Regions from separate parts of the Kitasatospora sp. GAS1066B genome, predicted to be linked through region 3. Evidence: riboswitches for the same ligand, from Rfam matches in the RefSeq annotation. Region 3 holds a riboswitch; each other region holds the start of a gene.
The links. A riboswitch is a leader RNA that binds a small molecule or an ion and turns the genes downstream of it on or off. The one in region 3 is predicted to bind cyclic di-AMP.

Region 1 (7,588 bases), on a different contig from region 3:
CCGACACCAGTGTCCGCGTCCGCCCCGCACCCGGCGCTGCTTCGGGTACGGGCAGTCGGCGACGCCCGAGCCGGCAGTATATTGGCCCGGAGTCAACCAACCTACGGAGCTGACACGATGGCACCTCGCGGGGAATCGGTCAACGAGGAGATGCGGCTACGCTCCCGCCGCCGCCTGATGCGGGCCACCGTGGAACTCGTGGACCAGCACGGATACTCCGCGACCACGCTGGCCGACATCGCCGAGCAGGCAGGGCTGGCCCGCGGTCTGGTGTCGTACTACTTCGACGGCAAACGACTCTTGATGCAGGCGGCCACCCACCGCTTGATGCACCTGGAACTGGCCGCCGCGCTCGCCCCGCTGCCCGGCGACGCCTCGCCGCAGTGCCGGCTGGCCACCGCGATCGACGCGGTGCTGAACACCGCGCTGGACCATCCCCGGGTGATGCGCTCGCATCTGGCGCTGATCCTCGACCCGGACGTCGGCGACTTCGTGCAGGACCCGGAGCAGCGGCAACTGGGCGCGCTCCTGCGGGAGGTGCTGGCGGACTGGGGAGCCGGGGATCCGATCGCCGAGCACGCGGTGCTGCGCAGCGCGCTGATGGGTGGCTGCATCGGCCTGCTGCTGCCCGGGGCGCAGACCCCGCTGCCGCCGATCCGGGCCGACCTGTTCGCCCGCTACGACCTGCCCTGGGAGCTCGGCCGGCCACCGCAACCGCAGGCACCGAGCCGACCGCACTGGGCGCCGCAGGAGCCCACGGCACCCTGACCGCCCCCACCCCGATCGCCCGGGACGGCCCCAGAACTTGTGGAGCAGGCCGGAGTTCAGCTCTCCGCGAGGATCGAGGCGAGCAGGTCGATGGTGCGCTCCGGGGTCAGGCTGTCCACGCAGAGCCGCTCCATCACCTGCACGTATGCGTCGACGTCGTCGCGCTTGTCCAGGTAGAGCGCGCTGGTGAGTTGCTCCAGGTAGACCACGTCGGCCAGGTCCTGTTCCGGAAAGCGCAGGATGCTGAACGCGCCGCTCTCACCGGCGTGCGCGCCGAACCGGAACGGCATCACCTGGATCACCACGTTGGGCTGCTCGGCGACGTCGATCAGGTACTGGAGCTGACCGCGCATCACCTTCGGCCCGCCGACCGGACGGCGCAGCGCCGCCTCGTCGATCACCGCCCACAGCCGCGGCCCCTGACCCTCCGTCAGCAGCTTCTGGCGGCGCAGTCGCAGGCCGACCAGGCGCTCGATCTCCTCGTCGCTGAGCACCGGACGGCTCTGCCCGAAGACCGCGCGGGCGTAGTCCTCGGACTGCAGCAGCCCCGGGATGAACTGCACCTCGTAGGTGCGGATCAACGAGGCGGCCTCCTCCAGGCCGACGTAGGTCTGGAACCAGCCGGGCAGGACGTCGCTGAAGCTGTGCCACCAACCGGACTTGTTGGCCTCGCGGACCAGGCCGAGCAGCGATTCGCGCTCCTCGCCGTCGGTCACGCCGTAGAGGCTGAGCAGGTCGGCGACGTCCCGCTCCTTGAAGCTGACCCGGCCCAGTTCCATCCGGCTGATCTTGGACTCGGAGGCACGGATCGCGTAACCGGCGTCCTCGCGCGTGATGTTCCGGCTCTCGCGCAGTCGGCGCAGCTGGGAGCCCAGGAGGATACGGCGCACCATGGAACCGCCGCCGGGCTGCGCTGTGGTCATGCCGTGGGAACCTCCGCGTCGGGAAACAGCGCACAGTCTGCCATCACTTGGCCGCTCACAGTGCGTGTAGTGGCAGAAGGATCTATCAATTTTGCATCAGCACGTCCATCGGCACGTTCCGCTGCACGTGCATCCGGCTCATGCATATGCCAATCGGCCAACTGCACGTGAATCGACTCTTGCATCTGCCGTGAGCGCAGAGCACGATGGTGCACGTGCAGTTGCACGCCCCTTGGATCCCCGCGGGCTTCGTCGTCGACCGTGCGCAGTTGGTCGGGACGAGGACCAGGCGGCCGAGCGAGTCGGAGGTGACCGGCATGACCCCGCCGGGTCCAGCCGTGTCCGCCCCCTTATGGGAGGAGCTCTTCATGGGCACCGGTGCGGCCCTGGCCGTCGATCCTGACGTTGTGACGTGTACCCTCGCGCCCCGCTACGACGCGGTGAAGACAGCTCGCGATTTCACCAGAACGACCCTGCTCCGCTGGGGCCTTGAGAATCTCTTCGACGATGTGGCACTGGTCTCCTCGGAGCTGGTGACCAACGCGCTGCGCCACGCGATAGGCCAGCCGACCGTCGCCGACCTGGCGGAGGCCTGCTGTCCGAGCTCGGCGCTGGCCGGGTTCCCGGTGCAGGCGGGCAACGGCCGCGCGCCCGAGGGGCAGGGACAGGCGGCGGAAGGCCGGCTGCCGGTCCGGCTCAGTCTGGTCCACCGTGCCTCCCAACTGGTCTGCGCGGTCAGCGATCCGAGCACCGAGGGCCCGGTGACCCGGGAGGCGGACTTCGTCGCCGAGTCGGGCCGCGGACTGCACCTGGTCGACTCCTTCAGCCAGTCCTGGGGCTGGCACCCGCTGGCCTCCGGGGCCGGGAAGGTGGTCTGGGCCCTGTTCCAGGCCGACGAACCGTCAGCAGAGGTACCAGGTCTGGCCGCTGACGCGATGTCAGCGATGACCGCCTCGGCCGGACGCCACCGCCGCTCCGCCTAGGGACCACGCCGTGCACCACGGGGCACCTCCCGGTCGATGGCCGGGAGAGTCGCGCCTGTGCGCGGCGTTTCGCTGTTCCCTGGCGTGCCGGCCACGCCGTCCATGCCAGCCACGCCGCCCATGCCGTTCGCTGAACAGCCGGCACCGCACGAGCCACCGCACCGGCCCGGACACGTCGAACGCCGCCGCGGCACGGACCCCCACGACGGCGTGTTTTCGTGTCACCGGACCAGCCGGGCCCTCAGGCCACCAGGTGGTCGAACTCCCCGTCCTTGACACCGAGCAGCATCGCCTCGATCTCGTCACGCGTGTAGATGAGCGCCGGACCGTCCGGGAAGCGCGAGTTGCGCATCGCGACCGCACCGTCGGGGAGGGCGGCGAACTCCACGCAGTTCCCCTTGGAGTTGCTGTGCCGACTCTTCTGCCAGACCACACCGTCGAGGTCCGCAGCCGCCATGCCGTTGTACGTGTGGTGCATAGAAATCTCCCAAGAGCCTGGAGTGCTCGTACTACTCGGCGCCCGACCGCTTCGGCCGCCGGCCGCCTCCGGCTCGTACGGGCAGGGCTGGTGCCTTACTAGTCGTAATAATAACGCTAATGCACGTGCATCGGCATGTGATTTTGCGCGTGCAGAAGCCTGTACGACAGGTGACCAAACCGAGCCCTGGAGGCCTTGTCAGGTCCACCGAATCGGACATCTGTTGGCAAATCGCTCAATGATCCGTAACCCGGCGTCGGCAAACCGGCCGGCCAGCCTGACCGGTTCGACCATTGACACCCGCCACAAATGATCAACTTCGCAGCCAATTCCTCACACTCCGTCACATTCGCACCAAGGGCTGAGGGTTTTCACGCGACTTGTCCGGATTGGGGGCCCGCCGGTGTCGAATCCGCTCTCCCACCAGGACGTGTTGGAGTGCCTGGCCGGATGCGGGGCGATGGCGCGCATGTCCTACGATCTCCGGCATGAGCACTGCAGCCATCCCGGGCGCACCACTGCCCGTCCGCACGCCAGGCTCCCGCGCGCGGGGGCGCCACCGTCGGCCCGAAAGGCCCGAGGTGCCGATCGGCGCGCCGGCGCTCGTGCTCGCCGTCCCGGCCGAGGCCGGCCCGGCCGCGGTGGCGCTGGTGGACGAACTGGTCTCGATGATCCGCTTCGAGCAGCCGGGCATCGAGGTGGCGGCCGGCTGGCTGCGCACCGCCCCGGCGGCGGAGCAGGACCCGACCGACAGCGAGCCGGCCCCGGATCTGCGGGAGCCGGGCGCCGATGAGCAGGGGGCGGCGGCGCCGACGACCCGGCCGACCGCGACGGTCGAGGAGCTGATCTCCTGGGCGCTGGCGGCCGGACGACCCGCGCCGGTGCTGGTGCCGCTACTGCCCGGCCCGCACGACTACCTGATGGACCTGCACGCGCTGGCCACCGAGACCGGCGCCCTGCTGACCGACGCGCTCGGCCCGCACCCGCTGCTGGCGGAGGCCGTGCACGTGCGCCTCTCCGAGGCCGGCCTGGCCCGCGCCGACCGCGCCCGGCTCTTCGCCATCACCACCGCCGCCGACGGCGTGGTGCTGATCACCACCGGCGGCCAGGCCGCCGCCGACGCCGCCGGCATCACCGGCGTGCTGCTCGCCGCCCGCCTGGCGGTGCCGGTGGTCTCCGCCGCGCTGGACGTGCCGGGCTCGGTGGCCGACGCGGTCGACCACCTGCGGGCCACCGGCTCGCAGCGGCCGGCGCTGGCCCCGCTGGTGATCGGCCCGGAGGCCGACGAGCAGTTGCTGCTCGCCGCCGCCGCGGAGACCGGTTGCGAGAGCGCGGCCGTGCTGGGCGCCTACCCGACGATCGGTCAGCTGGTCGCCTCGGCGTACCTGGCCGCGCTGCCGGTCCCGGCGGTCGAGGAGGCTCCCGTCGAGGAGGCCCCGGACGACCAGGCCGCTGCGGGCGAGTGACCCGCTAGACGGCGAGTCAGCACGAGACAACACCAGATAGCGGACAAGGCCCTGGCCCTGCCCCCGGCGCGAGCGCTGGGGGCAGGGCCGGCGGCATGTCCGGCCACGGCACCGGGGCGGCCGGGTCCGGGCCCGGGGCGGCGAGAACGGCCCCTGAGGCCTCCCTCACGGCCCGGAAAGGGCGGGCGGGCTCGCGGCCGGACGGGCCACCTCCCCGGCAACGCCCAGGCGACCGGCAGGTGACGGCCCGGCGGCGGTGCGGGGCGCTCGGCGCGACTCCCGAGGGGGCGGCAGCAGGCGGTTCGCGGTGGCGACCTGACGGAGTGACAGAAGGTGCAAAACGGACATTCGGTTGATGTCGGCCAGTCACGCCGCGCTGCGCCGGATGAGACTTTGGTCCTGCCCCGAGCCGTTCCCGCAAGACGAATTTCCAAGATCCCCAAGAGATCTCCACACCCGGAAAGCGGACGGACCATCAGCACCGCGCGCCCTGAAGGAGCGCCATCTCCCGAACCCCAGGCGTCAGTTGCGCACCACGCCCGGACCACTCCTCCGACGCCCCCTCAGTTGTGCCGCCGGAGCGATCTTGAAGCTCCCGTGAAGTGCCTGTGACGGCCGTCACAGCTGTTTGCGGTTTCAACTTATCTCTGTCTAACGTGCTCCCCGTTCGTGGTCACACGGACCCAGCGCAACCGGACGCCTAGTCCTGCCACCGGCCGCGCTGGCAGCGCGAAAACGCAACCACGGCAGGAGCGGGGGAACCAGGTAAGCCGCTCCGGCGCCGGTCTTCGGACCAGGTGCCCGGGGCTAGGGGTGAAGCCGCGCAGCGCGCGGCCGGGCAACTCCAGCCCGAATCCGACAGCTCACCTCGCAGGCGTAGGAGAGGATCGCGTCTTCATGCTGCCCACTTCCGGCACGACCCGTCCGTCCCGTAACGCCCGTCGGGTGATCGCGGCCACCGGTCTGCTCGGCCTCGGTCTGACCCTGCCGTGCATCACCGCCACCACCGCCAACGCGGCGCCGGTCTCCACCTGGGACAAGGTCGCCCAGTGCGAGAGCACCGGCGACTGGAGCATCAACACCGGCAACGGCTACTACGGCGGCCTCCAGTTCAGCGCCTCCACCTGGGCCGCCTACGGCGGCACCCAGTACGCGGCCCAGGCCAACCAGGCCACCAAGGACCAGCAGATCGCCGTCGCCGAGAAGGTGCTGGCCGACCAGGGCCCCGGCGCCTGGCCCGTCTGCTCGATCCAGGCCGGCCTGACCGCGGGCGGCCCCGCCCCGGCCATCAACCCCGGCGGCTCGACCAGCTCCTCCGCGGCCACCACCAGCGCCCCGGCCCCCAGCACCCCCGCCCCGAGCGCCCCGGCGCAGAGCAGCGGCTCGCACCAGGGCGGCTCGGACCACGGCAACTGGGGCCACTGGAACCACTCCCAGGGCGACCAGAGCTACACCGTGAAGGCCGGTGACTGGCTCTCCACCATCGCCAACACCCACCACGTGGACGGTGGCTGGCAGAAGCTCTACGACCTCAACAAGTCGGTCCTGACCCAGGGTCCGGACCTCCTGTACCCGGGCGAGCACCTGTCGCTCGGCACCCAGGCCGCCCCGGCCACCCAGGCCCCCGCCAGCACCCCGGCGCCCGCCCCGGCCCCGGCGGTCACCGCCCAGACCACCGCCGCCACCAGCGCGCCGGCCGCGACCGGCTCGATGGCCGCCGCGATCAGCTTCGCCGAGTCCCAGGTCGGCCAGGCCTACATCTACGGCGGCACCGGCAACGGCGGCTGGGACTGCTCCGGCCTGACCCAGGCCGCGATGGCGAAGGCCGGGATCTCCATCCCCCGCGTCGCCGCCGACCAGGCCGCCGCCAGCACCCCGGTGTCGATGAACAGCCTGCAGCCGGGCGACCTGCTGTTCTGGTCGAACAACGGCCAGGACTCGGGCGTCTACCACGTCGCCATCTACGTGGGCAACGGCCAGTTCGTCGAGGCCGCCAACCCGAGCGCGGGCGTGAAGTACGAGACCATCAGCAACTACGCCCCGGACTTCGCCGGCCGGGTCTGAACGACCTGACGGACGCGTGGTGAAGAACGCGTCCTGACGGGCACGTGCCGATCGGCACTCTCCGATCGCAACCGCAGGGCAGCCTGAAGGCCGCCTCCCCGAAGGGAGGCGGCCTTCGGCCGTGCTCGGGCATGCCGAGGTCCCCCGCTGATCGATCAGCTGACGCGGAGACGTTCCAAGAACTCCGGGACGCCCTCGACCTGCTGGTAGCGCCTGAAGGCCGGTGCGAGTTCGCGGACCAAGGTCACACACCGCTCGGCACCGATGCGGGTGGCGAGATCAAGGGATTCGTTGGTGACGGCGAGGGCACGCTCGACCTCGCCGGACTGAAGATGGCTCCGTGCCTCGTAGGTCAGGAAGATCCCGCGCGTCTTGTCCCGGGAGCGGGGCAGCAGCGACATGCCCTCGGTGATCCGGGCCTTGGCGAGGTCAGATCGGCCAAGGTCGAGCATGCACTGGCCGGAGTCGACGGTGAGGTCTGCGGGGCTCATCCACACACACCAGCTGGGGGCGGGGTCGGCGGCTGTGGTCGACAGCTCGGTCTCGGCGGCGGACAGGTCGCGGTAGCAGTCCGAGCGCTCGCCAAGCGCGGCATGAGCCCTGGCCCTGCGCAGGAGGAGCAGGGAGCGGGCCGTAGGGTGCTCGGTGCGGGAGAGCGCGTTGCCGAGGAGGTCCACGGAGATGTTCGGCCGGCCGAGCCAGTTGGACTGGTAGGCGAAGTCGGACAGGACGCCGGCTCCGAAATCGCGGTCGCCGGCAGCGTGTGCGCTGTGCAGGGACGCCGACCACAGGCGGCCTGCGGCTGAGTGGTGACCCTGGTCGAAGCGATGCCAGCCGCAGGTGGTCGCCAGGGATGCGGCGAGAAGGTGCAGTCGCTTGCCGGTGCGCTCACTGTAGCGGCCGTCG
Region 2 (7,588 bases), on a different contig from region 3:
CAGCGGCAGGACGCCGGCCAGCCCGGCCTGGAGCGGTGCGGCGATCGCGGTGGCCGGGTCCTCCGGCGAGCCGGCCGGGTGCGGGATGCCCGCGAGGCCGAGGTCGCGGAGCAGGACCTCGACCAGGCCGGGTTCCAGCAGCAGATCGGCCTCCGCAGCCGGACCGGTGATCGCCTGGTGCAGCTCGGCGGCGGTCATCGGGCCGAGGGCGAGTACGCCGCGGGTGAAGACGGGGACCAGCTCGGGGTGTTCGAGGCAGCGGCCGCAGAAGTCGGCGCGGACGCCGAGCACCACCAGCGTGGGGGAGGGCCCCGGATCGGCGGCGAGCTCGCAGAGGGCCTGGATGAACGCGCGCCGCTCGGCGGGATCCGGGCAGAGGGTGAACACCTCCTCGAACTGGTCCACCACCAGCACCAGGCCGCTGCCGCCGCCGTCGCCGGTCGGCCGGGGGACAAGGGCCTCGGCGTGGGGACTGTCGGCGGTGGGTGGCTCGGCTTCCAGGGCCCGGCGGAGCGCGGTCAGCGGCCGGCCGGTGGGTGTACAGACCACCACCCGCTGGGGCCCGGGGCGAGTGGTGGGCAGCGCGCCGCGGCGCAGCGCCGGCAGCAGACCGGCCCGCAGCAGGGAGGACTTGCCGGCGCCCGACGGCGCGACCAGGGCGAGCGGGCCGTGGCCGGCGCGCTCGGCCAGGCGATCGAGCAGGGCGGTCAGCGCGCTCTCGCGGCCGGCGAACCAGCGGGCGTCCTGCGGACCGAAGGCGGCCAGGCCGGGATAGGGGCAGGGCAGCGTAGGCGCACGGTCCGTCGCGGCGGGCGCGGGCAGGCCGCCGGGCGCGCGTTCGGGCGCCGGCTCGGGGTCGGCGAGCCGGACCAGAGCGCCGTCGGCGTCCAGCAGCTGGTCGCAGCGGCGGGCCAGGTCCGGGCCGGCCGGCTTGCTGCCGTTCTCGATCTTGCTGAGATAGCCCTTGCTGTAGTGCAGGAGTCGGGACAGCGCACTGAGCGAGAGCCCACGCGCGGTCCGCAGCCGGCGCAGCTCCGCGCCGAACTCCTGGGGCGAGGTGGTGGCGGAGCGGACGGGCGGGTCCGTCGGTGGATGCCGATCCATCTGTCACTCCACTGACGGCCTGTCGGATCTGTCGGATCTGTCAACGAAAGGTTACCGGCTGTGATGAGCGCCTCGGACCACCGTCGGCCGCTATGTTGTACTGCGCAACCAGTATCGGAGAGGTCGGCGCGGGAGATTCCGGCGCGGGAGAAGAGAGACGAGCGTGTCGGGTCGGGACGAATCGATCGAGACCATCCAGCGCGAGCTGACCGCCTTCGCGCGCCGCGCCCGGCACAAGGCCTCGCAGCTGCATCCGGGGTTGTCGCTGGTGACCTACAGCATTCTCGACCTGATGAACGAGCGCGGCGGCTGCCGGGCGGCGGACGTGGCGGCGTACTTCCTGCTCGACAAGTCGACGGTGAGCCGGCAGGTGGGCGCACTGGAGAAGCTGGGGCTGCTGAGTCGCGAGGTGGACCCGGAGGATCAGCGCGGTCAGATCCTGCGCCCGAGCGAGCAGGGCCTGGCGCTGCTGCGGGAGGCGTACGAGATGCGGCGGCAGTCGTTCACCGAGCGGTTCACCGACTGGACGGACGACGATGTCGCGCGGCTGGCGGGCTACCTGGTCCGCTACGGCGCCGCGGACTGATCCGACCCGCGGCGTGAAAAGCCGACCGGCCGGTCGTCAGGTGCGAGGACCTGTCGACCGGCCGGCCGGTTCAGCTACGGCTGCAGCTGTGGCTGCTGATCACGGGGTGATCAGTACGCCTGGTGGACCTGCCAGAAGGCCCAGGCCTGGTTCGGGCTGCCGTAGGTGGTGTCCATGTACTGCAGCGCCCACTTGATCTGGGTGGCGGGGTTGGTCGCCCAGTCGGCACCGGCGGCGGCCATCTTGTTGCCGGGCAGCGCCTGCGGCAGACCGTAGGCACCGGAGCTCGGGTTGGTGGCGCTGACGTTCCAGCCGCTCTCGTGGGTGATGATCTGGTCGAACGAGGCCAGCTGGTCGGCCGGGACGATGGAGGCGGCCAGCGCCTGCAGCGAGCTCGGGCTGCTGACGTTCACGGCGACGGGCGCGGCAGCCGGGGCGGCGACGACCGCGGCAGCGGCCTTCGGCGCGGCGGCCGGCGCGGCCGGAGCCGGGGCCTGGGTGGCGGCCGGGGCCTGGGCCGGGGCGGTCTGGGCAGCGCCCAGCGCCAGGTGCTGGCCGGGGTAGAGCGCGTCCGGACCGTGGGTCAGGGTGGACTTGTTCAGCTCGTACAGCTTCTGCCAGCCGCCCTGCACGTTGTGGCTGGTGGCGATCTTGGACAGCCAGTCGCCGCTCTGCACGGTGTAGCCGGCGGGCGCGGCCGGAGCGGCGGCGGGGGCCGGGGCGGCCTGCGGGGCGGCAGCCGGAGCGGCGGCGGCCTGCGGGGCGGCGGCCTGGTGGGCGGTGTAGCCGTAACCCTGCTCGGCGGTGTGGTGGTGGCCGTAGCCGGCCTGGTGGAGCGGCGCCGCGCTGGCGCCGGTCGCGGCGATCAGCGGCAGACCGGCGCCGACACCGGCGAGGACGGTGACGGCGATGGCGCGCTTGAGGGCGGCGCGGTTGGGCAGGCTGGAGCGACCGTTGACGGACAGCATGAAAAGCGTTTCCTCTCCCACGCCTGCGAGGTGAGCTGTCGGATTCGGGCTGGAGTTGCCCGGCCGCGCAGTTGCGCGGCTTCACCCCAAGCCCCGCCCGGAGAATCCGGGTGAGGCGACTTACCTTTGGGTCCCCCGCCCCTGCCGTGGTGCTGTGTATGCACGTGCCCACTCCGTCCGGCGGCAGGATTCGGCGTTCCGGGGAGCGGGGTTCGTGTGAAGACGAACGAGATGCACCGTAATCAGGTCGAAGGTCCTATCACAAGCCAATGTGAGGTGTCTCATGTTCGACCTGGGAGAGAGTCAGAAAAACGTCAAGCATCCAGCGGAGGATTCCTCGCGTGATTCCCCTCACAATGGGCGTTGTTATCTCCGCGTGATTTGAGATTCCGTCAGCCCGCGTGCCAGCCCTGCGGGTCGACCCCGCCCGGCACGGCCGCGGCCGGGTCGTACGGGGTGCGGGTCAGCACGAAGGTGCCCAGGTCGAGGTGGCTCACCGAGCCGTCGGCGGCGAGCACCACGCGCAGCGACTCGCCCGCGTCGTAGCCGTCCAGGCCGGTCCAGGAACCGTCGGGCTCGGGACGGAAGCGGGCGCGGCGGGCGCCGGTGGCGAGCCAGCTGAGCTCCAGGGTGCGGTCGGCCCGCAGCTGCAGGGCCAGCGCGGTGGGCCCCCAGTACCAGGGGCCGGTCAGCGCCAGCAGCTCGGGATCGGCGTCGGTGAACGGGCGCCACGGTTCGGGGAACCGGGGCTCGCGCTCGGCCACGATCGCGAGCAACTCGCCGGCCACCGGCCAGAACGAGGGACTCGACGTCGCATTGGTCAGTGTGACGACGGCCACGTCGTCCGCCGGGCTCACCCAGAGGCCGGCCAGGAACCCCGGCATCGAGCCGCCGTGGCCGATCAGTAGGCGTCCGTCCTGGCGCAGCAGCTGCAGGCCGAGCCCGTAGCTCGAGCTCCAGTCGCCCTCCGGCGCGGCGGCGGGCCGGCGCATCTCGGCGAGGGTGTCGCGGGAGAGCACCTTGCCGGTGCCGCCCGGGGTGGCGCCGGCAAGGAAGGCGGCCCAGCGGGCGAGGTCGGCGGCGGTCGACCAGAGCTGGCCGGCCGGCGCCATCAGGCCGGTGTCGGTGAGCGGCTCGGGCAGCATCACGTCCGCCCACGGGTGCACCGCGAACCCGCCGGCGTGCGGGGCCTGGGGCAGCAGGGTGGTGCGGGTCATGCCGAGCGGCTCCAGCACCTCCTGGCGCAGCGCGTCGATCCAGGGCATCCGGCGGATCTTGGCCACCAGCGCCCCGAGCAGCGCGAAGCCGGGGTTGGAGTAGTGGAAGCGCTCCCCGCCGGAGTGCCGGAACGGCTGGTCCTCCAGCAGGTGCCCCAGCTCGGGGCGTAGCTCGCCGGAGGTGCGCTCCCACCAGGGGCCGGGCGTCTCGGCGGCCAGGCCGGCCGTGTGGCTGAGCAGTTGGCGAATCGTGGCGCCGCCCGCGGCGGTGTCGGGCAGGTGCTGCTCCAGCGGGTCGGCCAGGTCGATCAGACCCTCGTCCCGCAGGCGCATGACCAGGACGGCCGTGAAGGTCTTGGAGATGGAGCCGATCCGGTACTGGACGTTCTCGTCCGGCGCGTGGCCCTCGATCATGCTGCGGGCGTCGGTCCACACCAGCCGCCCGTCGCGGACCACCGCGCCGACCAGGGAGGGTGTGCGGCCCTCGGCCTGTCCGACGGCGAGGCGGTGTCGCAGCGCCCGCACGGTCTCCGGCAGCAGGTCGGGCACCGGCAGGGCGGGGGGTGACAGTTCGTCGGCTCGCTGCTCGTTGTACGGCAACTCGGCAGCCGGGTCGGTCATCTGATCTCGCATTCGCAAGGCGGCCGGGGGTGTCGGCGCGGGGATCGGATCGCTCGACCTTACCCGGGCCCACCAGGCGTGGCCCGGCATTAAATCGGAGCGGCGAACCGCGTCCGCGCCCCGCACCCGCCGCCGTACCGGTTCGCGTCTGCGCCCGCACCCGCCGCCGTACCGATTCGAACGCGACCGCTATGCTGCACCGGGCCGCCCACGAACGGGCGTGGAGCAAGGGGGAGACGGTGCAGCAGTCCGAGCACGGAAGCTATCTGACGGATCTTCATACCGACCGGCCGCACCCCGCGCGGATCTACGACTACTGGCTCGGCGGCAAGGACAACTTCGCGCCCGACCGGCAGGCGGCCGAGCACGCGATCAGCGCGTCGGCGGACATCCCGGCAGCCGCCCGGGAGAACCGCGCCTTCCTGCGCCGGGCGGTCCAGCTGGCCGCGCAGGCGGGGGTCCGGCAGTTCGTCGACATCGGTGCCGGCCTGCCCTCGCCCGGCAACGTCCACCAGGTGGCACAGTCGATCGACCCGGACGCCCGGGTGGCGTACGTGGACAACGACCCGATCGTGCTCACCCACGGCCGCGCGCTGCTGGCGGACAACCGCACCACCACGGTGCTGACCGGGGACGTGCGGGAGCTGGACGAGCTCTTCGAGCGTCCGGAGCTGGCCGCGCTGATCGATCTGGGGCAGCCGGTGGCCGTGCTGCTGCTGGCGGTGCTGCACTTCGTCACGGACGAGGAGGCACGCGAGGCGGTTCGGCGGGTGCGCGAGCGAGTGGCGCCCGGCAGCTATCTGCTGCTCTCGCACAGCACCCACGAGGGCAATCCCGAGCGGGCCGCGGAGGTGGCCAAGACCTGGGACAAGACCACCTCGGGCATCCGGCTGCGGACCCGCACACAGGTGGCCGACCTGTTCGACGGCTGGGAACTGCTGGAGCCCGGAGTGGACTTCGTGCCGCTCTGGCGCGCGGAGGGTCCGACGGAGGCCAGTACCCGGTGGATGTACGCGGGGGTCGGGCGCAAGAGCTGAGCTGACCTCCCGGCCGCGCCGGCGGCGGGATCCTTGACGTCCACTGCCGTCTACGCTGGTCAGCGCGGATCGAGCGGAAGGACGGCAGCGTGTCGCACGACGAGCGGGAACTGGCTCGAACGCAGCGCGAGCACTGGCAGCGCACCTACGACCAGAACCCCGGCATGTACGGAGCCGCGCCTTCCGAGCCCGCGGTGCACGCGGCCGCCGCCTTCCGGGCGGCCGGCGCCCGCGAGGTGCTGGAACTCGGCGCCGGGCACGGCCGTGACGCGCTCTACTTCGCGCGCGAGGGGTTCTCGGTGCTCGCCACCGACTTCAGCCCGGTGGGCCTGGCCCAACTGCGCGCGGCGGCCGAGGCCCGGCAGGTGGCCGGGCGGGTCACCACGGCGGTGCACGACGTGCGCCAGCCGTTGCCGCCGGCAGCCGCTTCGGTGGACGCGGTCTTCGCGCACATGCTGCTCTGCATGGCGCTCTCCACCGAGGAGATCCACGCCCTGGTCGCCGAGGTGCGGCGGGTGCTGCGCCCGGGCGGCGTCTTCGTCTACACGGTGCGGCACACCGGCGACGCCCACTACGGAGCGGGCATCGGCCATGGCGACGACACTTGGGAGCACGGCGGTTTCGCCGTCCACTTCTTCTCCCGTGAGCTGGTCGAGGCGCTCGGCGCGGGGTGGCGGTCGGTCGACGTCCACCCGTTCGAGGAGGGCGAACTGCCGCGCCGCCTCTGGCGGATCACGCAGGTACTGCCGGGCTGACCAGGGCAGCGGTCGCTTCATGCGTCTGCGGCGTAGCTGTCGGGGCGCGGGTGAACCCCCGTAGGCTCTGCGGCATGAGACGCAGGACGAAGCCCGCCCCCGCTCCGCTGCCGCAGCGCGACGGGGTGGATCCGGTCCGGGTCCGGCTGCCCGAGCAGGGTCCCTGGCCGACGGTGGCCGACTACCTGGCCCACCGGCTGCCGGACGGGGTGGCCGAGCGGCTGGCACAGATGCTGCGCGCCGGGGAGATCGTCGGCGCGCACGGCCCGGTCGACCACGGCACGCCGTTCGAGCCCGGCGCGAGCGTCTGGTTCCACCGCGACCTGCCCGAGGAGGTCCCGGTGCCGTTCGAGCTCGAGGTGGTGCACCGGGACGAGCACCTGGTGGTGGTCGACAAGCCGCACTTCCTGGCGACCACCCCGCGCGGCAGCCACGTGGTGCAGACCGCGCTCTCCCGGCTGCGGCGCGACCTGGAGCTGCCCGAGCTGATTCCCGCGCACCGGCTGGACCGGCTGACCGCCGGGCTGGTGATGTTCGTGGCGACGGCGCACACGCGCGGCGCGTACCAGACCATGTTCCGGGACCGGTTGGTGACCAAGGAGTACGAGGCCGTGGCGCGCTACGACGCCGGGTTGGCGCTGCCCCGGGTGGTGCGCAGCCGGATCGTGAAGGAGCGCGGCGTGATCGCCGCCCGCGAGGTGCCCGGGCCGGTGAACGCGGAGAGCCGGATCGAGCTGATCGAGCGGCGCGGCGAGCTGGCCCGCTACCGCCTCACCCCGCTGACCGGTCGCACCCACCAGCTGCGGCTTCACATGAGCGGCCTGGGCATCCCGATCCTCGGCGACCCGGTCTACCCGCGGGTGCTGCCCGAGGCGGCGCCGGACGACTTCGGCACGCCCCTGCAACTGCTGGCCGCCGGCCTGGCGTTCACCGATCCGGTCAGCGGGCAGCCGGTGCGGCTGCGCTCGCGCCGGGCGCTGGCGGCCTGGGCGGCGGCAGCATGAGCGGCGGCGGGATGACCGGGGGCGAGGCACCCGCTGCCGACCTGGCCGCGCTGCGGGAACTGCTGCTCGGCCGGCCGGCGATGGCGCGCGAACTGCCCGGGTTCGTTCCCGAGGCGGCGCCGGCCGGGCCGGGTGAGCTGTTCGTGAGCTGGTTGCTCGACGCGCTGCGGGTGGAGTCGCCGGACGCCCAGGTGGTCACGCTGAGCACGGTCGGGCTCGACGGCGCACCGGACGCGCGGATCGTGGTGCTGCGTGATGTGGACCCCGAGCTCGGGGTGTGGTGGTTCGCCGGGGAC
Region 3 (7,588 bases):
CGCGTACGCCTCGTCACCCAGCTCGGCCTTGATCACCGCGAGTTCCTCGGCGACCAGGCGGCGGGTCAGCTCGGCGGTGGCCTTCTCCCCGGTGTCGGCGAGCACCACGCCGTTGTGGATCCACTGCCAGATCTGCGAGCGGGAGATCTCGGCGGTGGCCGCGTCCTCCATCATGTTGAAGATGCCGACCGCGCCCAGTCCGCGCAGCCAGGCCTCGCAGTAGCGCAGGCCCACGGCGACCGCGTTCCGCAGACCGGCCTCGGTGCAGGAGCCGCCCGCGCCGGCGATGTCCAGCAGCTGAGCGGCCGTCACCTGCCCGGCGGAGCCGGGGTTCTCCTTCTGGTGGGGCCGCTCGCCGAGCACCGCGTCGAAGCAGGCGCGGGCGACCGGCACCAGGTCGGGGTGGGCGACCCAGGAGCCGTCGAAGCCGCCGGCGGCCTCGCGCTCCTTGTCCGCCCGGACCTTGACCAGCGCGGCCGCGTTGACCTCGGGGTCCTTGCGGCTCGGGATGAAGGCGGCCATCCCGCCGATCGCGTGCGCGCCGCGCCGGTGGCAGGTCTGCACCAGCAGGCCGGCGTAGGCGGCCATGAACGGCGAGGTCATGCCCACGCTGTTGCGGTCGGGCAGGATGAAGCGCTCGCCGGCGTCCCGGAAGTTCTTGACGATCGAGAAGAGGTAGTCCCAGCGGCCCGCGTTCAGCCCGGCTGCGTGGTCGCGCAGCTCGTAGAGGATCTCCTCCATCTCGAAGGCGGCCAGGATCGTCTCGATCAGCACGGTGGCCCGGATGGTGCCGTGCTCGATGCCCAACTGCTCCTGGGCGTAGGTGAAGACGTCGTTCCAGAGGCGCGCCTCCAGGTGGCTCTCGGTCTTCGGGAGGTAGAAGTAGGGCCCGGAGTTGGGGTCCTGCGCTCCCTTGGCGAGCAGCCGCGCGGCATTGTGGAAGAAGTAGAGCCCGAAGTCGAAGAACGCGCCGGCCACCGGCACGCCGTCCACCATCAGGTGGTTCTCGTCCAGGTGCCAGCCGCGCGGGCGGACCACCACGGTGGCGAGTTCGGCGGCGGGCTTGAGCCGGTACTCCTTGCCCTCGGGCGAGGTGAAGTCGATCCGGCCCTCGAAGGCGTCGATCAGGTTGACCTGCCCGGAGACCACCGACTGCCAGGTGGGCGAGGTGGCGTCCTCGAAGTCGGCCAGCCAGACCTTCGCGCCGGAGTTGAGCGCGTTGATCACCATCTTGCGGTCGGTCGGGCCGGTGATCTCCACTCGGCGGTCCTGCAGCGCCCGGGGGGCCGGGGCGACCTGCCAGTCCGCAGCGCGGATCTCGGCGGTCTCGGGCAGGAAGTCGAGGGTCCCGGCCTTGGCGATCTCGGCCCGACGGGTGTGGCGTCGGGCGAGGAGTTCCTGCCGGCGGCTCTCGAAGGTCCGATGGAGGCCCACGACGAACGCGACCGCCTCGGGCGTGAGCACCTCCTCCGCACGGGGGACGCGCGGACCGGCGACAGTGACGACCGGAGCGGCGGAAGTACCGACGGGTCCCTGGTCTGCAGCCATGGGCAGGACACTCCTTGAACGGTAGAACCTGTGTAGGGAGCTCCGGTAGGGGCTTCCCTCATCTGATCTGACCCACCTACTGGCGAGTTCGATTCTGTAAGGTGGACACTAGTTTCCGCGATACAGAATTTCAACGGTTTGTTGAGGTAGATCGCTGGGACTCTACTCCTCCCCCGACAGCAAAGGGAACGCCGGTGGCAAGCACCCCCGCCGCAGCTTCGACCGGATCCGAGCGCGCCGCCGCGGGCGGCGTGCAGTCGGTCGATCGCGCCTTCCAACTCCTGGAAGCACTAGCCGACTCGGGCGGCGTCGCGACCCTCAGCGAGCTGTCCACCACCTCGGGCCTCCCGATGCCGACCATCCACCGATTGGTTCGTACCCTCGCACAGCAGGGCTACGTCCGCCAGGACACCGCGCGGCGCTACACCCTGGGGCCGCGGCTGATCCGGCTCGGCGAGACCGCGGGCCGGCTGCTCGGCAGCTGGGCCCGCCCCTACCTGGCCGAACTGATGGAGGCCACCGGCGAGACCGCGAACCTGGCCGTCCTGGAGGGCGGCGAGGTGGTCTACGTCGGCCAGGTGCAGTCGCGCCGCTCGATGCGGATGTTCACCGAGGTCGGCCGCCGGGTGCAGCCGCACTGCACCGGCGTCGGCAAGGCGCTGCTCGCCCAGCTCACCGAGGACGAGGCCCGCGCCGTGCTCGGCACCCAACCCCTGCCCGCGCACACCGAGTTCACCGTCACCGATCCCGACGCCCTGCTCGCCCAGCTCGTCACCGCCCGGGAGGCCGGCTACGTGGTGGACGACCAGGAGCAGGAGATCGGCGTGCGCTGCATCGCCGTCGCGGTGCCGGGCGCCCCGACGCCGACCGCACTCTCGGTCTCCGGCCCGGAGGCGCGGATCCGGGCCCTGGAGGAGCAGATCGCTTCGACGGCGCTGGTGCCGGTCATGCGGCAGATCGCGCAGCGGCTGGGCGGCGTGCTGGCGCCCTGATCCTTCGCCCGTCATGACCGTGGCCCGGATCCAGGAGCGGATCCGGGCCACGGTCATGACGGCACGCCATCTGACGGTGCGTCAATTGTCAGCGGTACACCCGCACGTAGTCCGCGGCGAAGCTGATCGGCGCGGAGCCGCTCGGGGCCGGGTGGTACTGGCCGGCGCTGATCGACAGGTTGAGGATCAGGTAGGCCGACCAGTTGGCGCCGACGCCGGTGTTGTCGGAGAAGACCTTGACGCCGTTGACGTAGTAGTCGACGGAGTTGGCGCCGTAGTAGGTGCCGATGGTCACCCACTGGCCCGGCTTCACGGCGTTCGCGTCGGTGTAGTACTTCTGCGCGAAGTTGACGTGGTTGGTCAGCTCAAGCAGGTTCGGGTTGTCCGGGTGGTACTCGAAGGAGTCGATCTCGCTGCCGCCGTTCGACCAGGTCCACAGCGCGGGCCAGGCACCGGGCGCGGACGGCATCTGGACCCGGGCCTCGGCGTAGTCACCGGTCTTGACCTTGAAGCCCTGCCCGCTGCCCTCGGTGGTGAGCAGACCGGTGGTCCAGGCCTGCTTGCCGTTCTCCAGGGTGTGGCTGGACGGCTGCGCGGTGAAGGTGGCCACGCCGCCCGCGACCGAGACGCCGGACGGGTCGATCCAGTCGAGCTTGTTGTCGTCCGGGTTGTGGTTGCCGTACTTGTACGAGGTGGTGGAGCTGTCGTTCCACTTCGTGCTGTCGAGCGCGCCGTTGAACTCGTCGGACCAGGTCAGCGACTTGCCGGGGACGGGCGAGCTGCTGGGGGCGGGCGCCGGAGTCGGGGCGGGGGCGGGGGTCGGCGTGGGGGTCGGCGCGGGTGCGGGGGTCGGCGCCGGGGTGCTGCCGCCGCCGGCCGAGACCGTCAGGGTCTGCGACGCCAGGTTGTGCCAGGCACCGGCCTGGTCCTGGTAGAAGCCGAACATGGTGTACGTCCCACCCGCGAAGGTCCGCGCGGCGGTGGTCAGCGACAGCCCGCTCGGGCAGATCTGCTGGTTGCTGAGGTTCCCGGGGAAGTCCAGGTTGTTGCCGGCGGCGTCCCGCACGCCCACGCCCACCGTCTTCGCGGTGAAGCAGGAGCTGGCGTGCAGCGTCAGGGCGGCGGTGGTCGCCGCGCCGGTGGTGGCGGTGGCCGGGGTCAGCCGGTCCTGGGTCACGGTGGGCGCGGCGCTCGTCGACGGGTACCAGCTGAGGGCGTTCGCCTGGCCGACCATCGGGACGGCGAGCAGGCCGAGCGCACCGGCGAGGATGCCGAGGCGCGCAGGGGTGGCGGAAGGGATCACGGAGGTTCCTCTTGCGACGCCTACGAGGTGAGCTGTCGGGTTCGGACCGCAAGATGGCCCGGCCGAGTCGGCGACTGCCGGTCGGCCTCACCCCGAGCCGCACCCTCACCCGGCCTGGCGGTACGCAGGCGAGCGGGGACACGGCAGTACTACCTGGGTCCCCCGCTCCTGCCTGGTGCGGTGCTCTGGTTCCGACCCCGGGCAGGCAGGACTAGGCGTCCCGGGACTGGGCCCGCCGCTGCGTGGCGAGCAGCCTGCAGAGTAGGCAGATGACATGATCATCATCAATGTCACACGAGTCACACCGGCCACCCCGCGCATCGAAAGCGACGCACACCTGGCGCCTGCCCCGCGCGCTAGTTACATGCACATGAAGACTCTCTCAGCCCCCTCCCAGCACCTTCCCAGGCTTCCTGACGCCCCCTCAAACTGCTGTCCATGCAGACTCTTCTACGCGCGTTGAAGTCGCGTACCGCGTCCGTCGTCACCGTCGGCCTGCTCACCCTGGCCCCCACCGCCATGTTCGCCTCCGCCGCCCACGCGGACGTCAGCGGCAACATCTGCCAGACCGCCCTGCCCAGCCAGGCCGACGACACCCTCAACCTGATCGCCCAGGGCGGCCCCTTCCCGTACTCCCAGGACGGCGAGACCTTCCAGAACCGCGAGGGCGTCCTGCCCAGCGAGCCGAACGGCTACTACCAGGAGTACACGGTCATCACCCCGGGCGCCCCGACCCGCGGCACCCGCCGGATCATCACGGGCGAGGACGGCTCGGACTACTACACCTCGGACCACTACGTGTCGTTCTACCTGATCGACACCACTTGCTGAGGTAGCAGGGCCCACCGCTGCGTGAGGCCCGCACGGCCACCCGGAACGGGTAGCGCACTGGCCCGCGGTTCGCGAGACCGCGGGCCAGTGGGTGCCTAGGGCAGATAAGTGGTGAGGTGGCCGTCCTGCGCGGGGTCGGGGATCGGTCGTGCCTGGTCGAGCGACACGGTCGGCACGGTCGGGGATCGGCGACGCGTCGCGCGCGGGGCCCGGTGGGCGTCCGCCGTGCCCGGCGGGGCTCACTGATGAGGTGAACACGTCCCCACCCCTGGGGGCGTGCCGTTCATGGTGTCGAAAACGCTGTGAACGCGATCCCAGGTACACCGCGGAGTCGCTTGATCGCCATACCCCTCGGGCTCCACGGAGCCGGCGCCCGGATGCCGGATCACGCGCGGTCGCCGTCGGGCCCCGGGGTTCGTCTCCTCCGGGTGGATGTGGCGGCCGCGGTCGCCGAAGTTCGTCTCCTTCGGCACCCCTTCACCTCCATGGTGCCACCGCGGTCAGGTCCGCTCAATGCCGCGGTCAGGCCCGCTCAATGCCGCGGCTCACGTCCCGCCACACCGCGGCGGCCGCCACCCGGCTGTGCACCCGCAGCTTGGCGTAGGCGTGCTCCAGGTGCTTGTCCACGGTGCGGGCGGAGACGGCGAGCCGGTGCCCGATCTGCACGTCCGTCATGCCTCGGGCCAGCAGGTCGAGGACGTCCGCCTCGCGGGCGGTGAGGTCGACCGGCGGCGCCGCGACAGGCGGCGCCAGGCGGTCCAGGGCGTGGGTCAGCCGGGTGCGGAGCAGCACGGCTGAGTCCAGGTCGGCGTCGGGGAAGTCGCTGCCGGTCCGGTTGACGATCAGTGCGACGGTGCGACGGCCGCCACCGGGTGCCCAGCCGGCCGGGAAGGCCATCGCCAACTGGTACTCGGCGCCGATCGGACCGAGCGTCGCACCATAGGTGCCCAGACGGTGGTACTCGGTGCGGGACATCAGGTCGGAGCGGCGCAGCGGGACGCCGCTGCCGCTGTTGGTGTGCCGGAACAGCGCGTCCTCGGGGGCGTACCGGAAGAAGTCCGCCATCGCCTGCGGGGTGAAGAGCGCGCCGGGCAGGGTGACCGGATGGCGCCCGCTGGGGGTGCGGGTGGACCAGGTGAGGCTGTCGCCCGGAACCGCGCGGAGCAGCACGGGGAACAGCGCCGGCAGGAGGGTCTCCTCGTCGACGGCGTCGAGCAGCAGGTCGATCACGGCGCAGATCCGCCGCAGCCCGGCCTCTCCGGACGGTGTCACGCAACGAGCGTGCTCCCGTGGCGGAGGCCGGGTCAAGCCGGGTCCCGACAAACCCGGCCGGAGCGGGACTGCGCTACCGGGCGGCGGCGTAGACCCGGTTGACCGGGCTCTCGGCGGCCAGCTTCCAGTGGTGCAGGCCGGCGTCGTCGGCGAGGTGGCGCATGGCCTCCTCACCGGCGTGGTTGCCCATCGCCTGCGGCCCGTGCTGGGCGAGGGCGGAGGGCAGGCAGATGGCCACCGAGGCGGAGACCAGGGCGCGGCCGACCGGATTGATGTTCTCCTCGACCTCCGCCGAGGCGTTCGGCTCGACGATCATGCAGGCGCCGTCGGTGGCCAGCGCCCGCTCGGCGTGGTGCAGCGCGGCGCCGGGGTCGCCCATGTCGTGCAGGCAGTCGAAGAAGGTGATCAGGTCGTAGCCGTCACCGGGGAAGTCCTGCGCGCCGGCCACCTCGAAGCTGACCCGGTCGGCCAGGCCCTGCTCCGTCGCGAGCTCCCGGGCGCGGTCGATCGAGGGCTGGTGGAAGTCGAAGCCGTGGAAGCGCGAGGCCGGGTAGGCCTTGGCCATCAGCATGGTGGACCAGCCGTACCCGCAGCCCACGTCGGCGACCTCGGCACCCGCCATCAGCCTGCGCTCGGTGCCGTTCATGGCGGGGATCCAGTCGGCGACCAGGGAGCCCGCGTAACCGGGGCGGAAGAACTTGGCGGTGCCGGCGAACAGGGCGTCGCTGTGCTCCTCCCAGCCCACCCCCTGTCCGGTGCGGAACGCGTCCATCAGCAGGTCCTCGGTGCCGTAGAGCGCCTGCATCATCGTGAAGAACCCGGCCGCGTAGGTGGGCGCGGTCGGATCGGCCAGCACGGCCGCGTGCTCGTCGGGCAGCAGGTAGCTGTCGGTGTCCCGGTCGTAGCTCACGTACTCACCGGCCACCTGGGCGGCCAGCCACTCGCGCAGGTAGCGCTCGTGCAGTCCGGTGCGCGCGGCGAGTTGGGCGGCGGTCATCGGCCCGGCGCCGGCCATCGCGGTGTACAGGCCGAGCCGGTCGCCGAGCGAGGTGCACAACCCGGCCACGGCGGCTCCGCCGTCGGTCACCACCCGGCCCAGGAACTCCATCACCTTGTCCTCGTCAACCGCCATCGGACCCACCTCCTCGGTGCTCCTCCCAGCCCAGCAGAAGGCGCCCGCTCCGGGCCATACGGAATTCTCCGTACGGACCCGGGGCGGGGCGTGTGCTGTTGACCGTCCGTCCCCAGATGGAACCGGTGTGCCAGGTGTTCCAGGTGCATCCGGTGTGCCAGGTGGGACAGATGTGTCAGGTGTTCCAGGTACATCCGGCGTCAGGTGTGCTGAAGGATCAGCTCGTCCTTGAGTCCGGACCGGATCTGGTCGCGGAGCTCCTTGGAGTCGGTGTGGCTGTGCACCGAGACCGCGTGCTCGGCGGCGGCCCGCACGACCTCTTCCTCCTCGCCGGAGATGGCGAGGGTGCAGTTCATCTCACTCGGGAATTCCCGGCAGTCGGCGACCTTGCGCATGATCGACCTCCCGACCGCGCCGTGCCGCACCCGTCGGCGGGCCACCCGCTGGCCGGAGGACCGGCGCGCGGCAGCACACGCGTGTCGCGGAACCATTGTCTCTCCGCCGGGCCGG

Region 1: it holds a riboswitch for cyclic di-AMP, as region 3 does, so the genes downstream of both, ABH937_RS32685 (transglycosylase family protein) here and ABH937_RS26325 (glycoside hydrolase family 16 protein) in region 3, are expected to answer to the same signal.
Region 2: it holds a riboswitch for cyclic di-AMP, as region 3 does, so the genes downstream of both, ABH937_RS30605 (LysM peptidoglycan-binding domain-containing protein) here and ABH937_RS26325 (glycoside hydrolase family 16 protein) in region 3, are expected to answer to the same signal.

The regions. Positions count from the first base shown of each region.
Region 1 is NZ_JBGCCO010000039.1:59,842-67,429, reverse strand. It holds gene ABH937_RS32710 (TetR/AcrR family transcriptional regulator) at 118-768, shown strand; gene ABH937_RS32705 (helix-turn-helix transcriptional regulator) at 825-1,691, opposite strand; gene ABH937_RS32700 (ATP-binding protein) at 2,060-2,674, shown strand; gene ABH937_RS32695 (DUF397 domain-containing protein) at 2,916-3,152, opposite strand; gene ABH937_RS32690 (hypothetical protein) at 3,641-4,618, shown strand; cyclic di-AMP (ydaO/yuaA leader) riboswitch at 5,345-5,508, shown strand; gene ABH937_RS32685 (transglycosylase family protein) at 5,516-6,682, shown strand; gene ABH937_RS32680 (helix-turn-helix transcriptional regulator) at 6,838-7,588, opposite strand, start outside.
Region 2 is NZ_JBGCCO010000034.1:2,442-10,029, forward strand. It holds partial or broken gene ABH937_RS30595 (helix-turn-helix domain-containing protein) at 1-1,104, opposite strand, end outside; gene ABH937_RS30600 (MarR family winged helix-turn-helix transcriptional regulator) at 1,268-1,690, shown strand; gene ABH937_RS30605 (LysM peptidoglycan-binding domain-containing protein) at 1,801-2,658, opposite strand; cyclic di-AMP (ydaO/yuaA leader) riboswitch at 2,666-2,825, opposite strand; gene ABH937_RS30610 (serine hydrolase domain-containing protein) at 3,051-4,496, opposite strand; gene ABH937_RS30615 (SAM-dependent methyltransferase) at 4,736-5,533, shown strand; gene ABH937_RS30620 (class I SAM-dependent methyltransferase) at 5,623-6,288, shown strand; gene ABH937_RS30625 (pseudouridine synthase) at 6,363-7,292, shown strand; gene ABH937_RS30630 (pyridoxal 5'-phosphate synthase) at 7,304-7,588, shown strand, end outside.
Region 3 is NZ_JBGCCO010000025.1:95,739-103,326, forward strand. It holds gene aceB (malate synthase A) at 1-1,548, opposite strand, end outside; gene ABH937_RS26320 (IclR family transcriptional regulator) at 1,743-2,540, shown strand; gene ABH937_RS26325 (glycoside hydrolase family 16 protein) at 2,629-3,843, opposite strand; cyclic di-AMP (ydaO/yuaA leader) riboswitch at 3,846-4,036, opposite strand; gene ABH937_RS26330 (ribonuclease domain-containing protein) at 4,282-4,674, shown strand; gene ABH937_RS26335 (helix-turn-helix transcriptional regulator) at 5,197-5,946, opposite strand; gene ABH937_RS26340 (class I SAM-dependent methyltransferase) at 6,020-7,078, opposite strand; gene ABH937_RS26345 (DUF1059 domain-containing protein) at 7,279-7,473, opposite strand.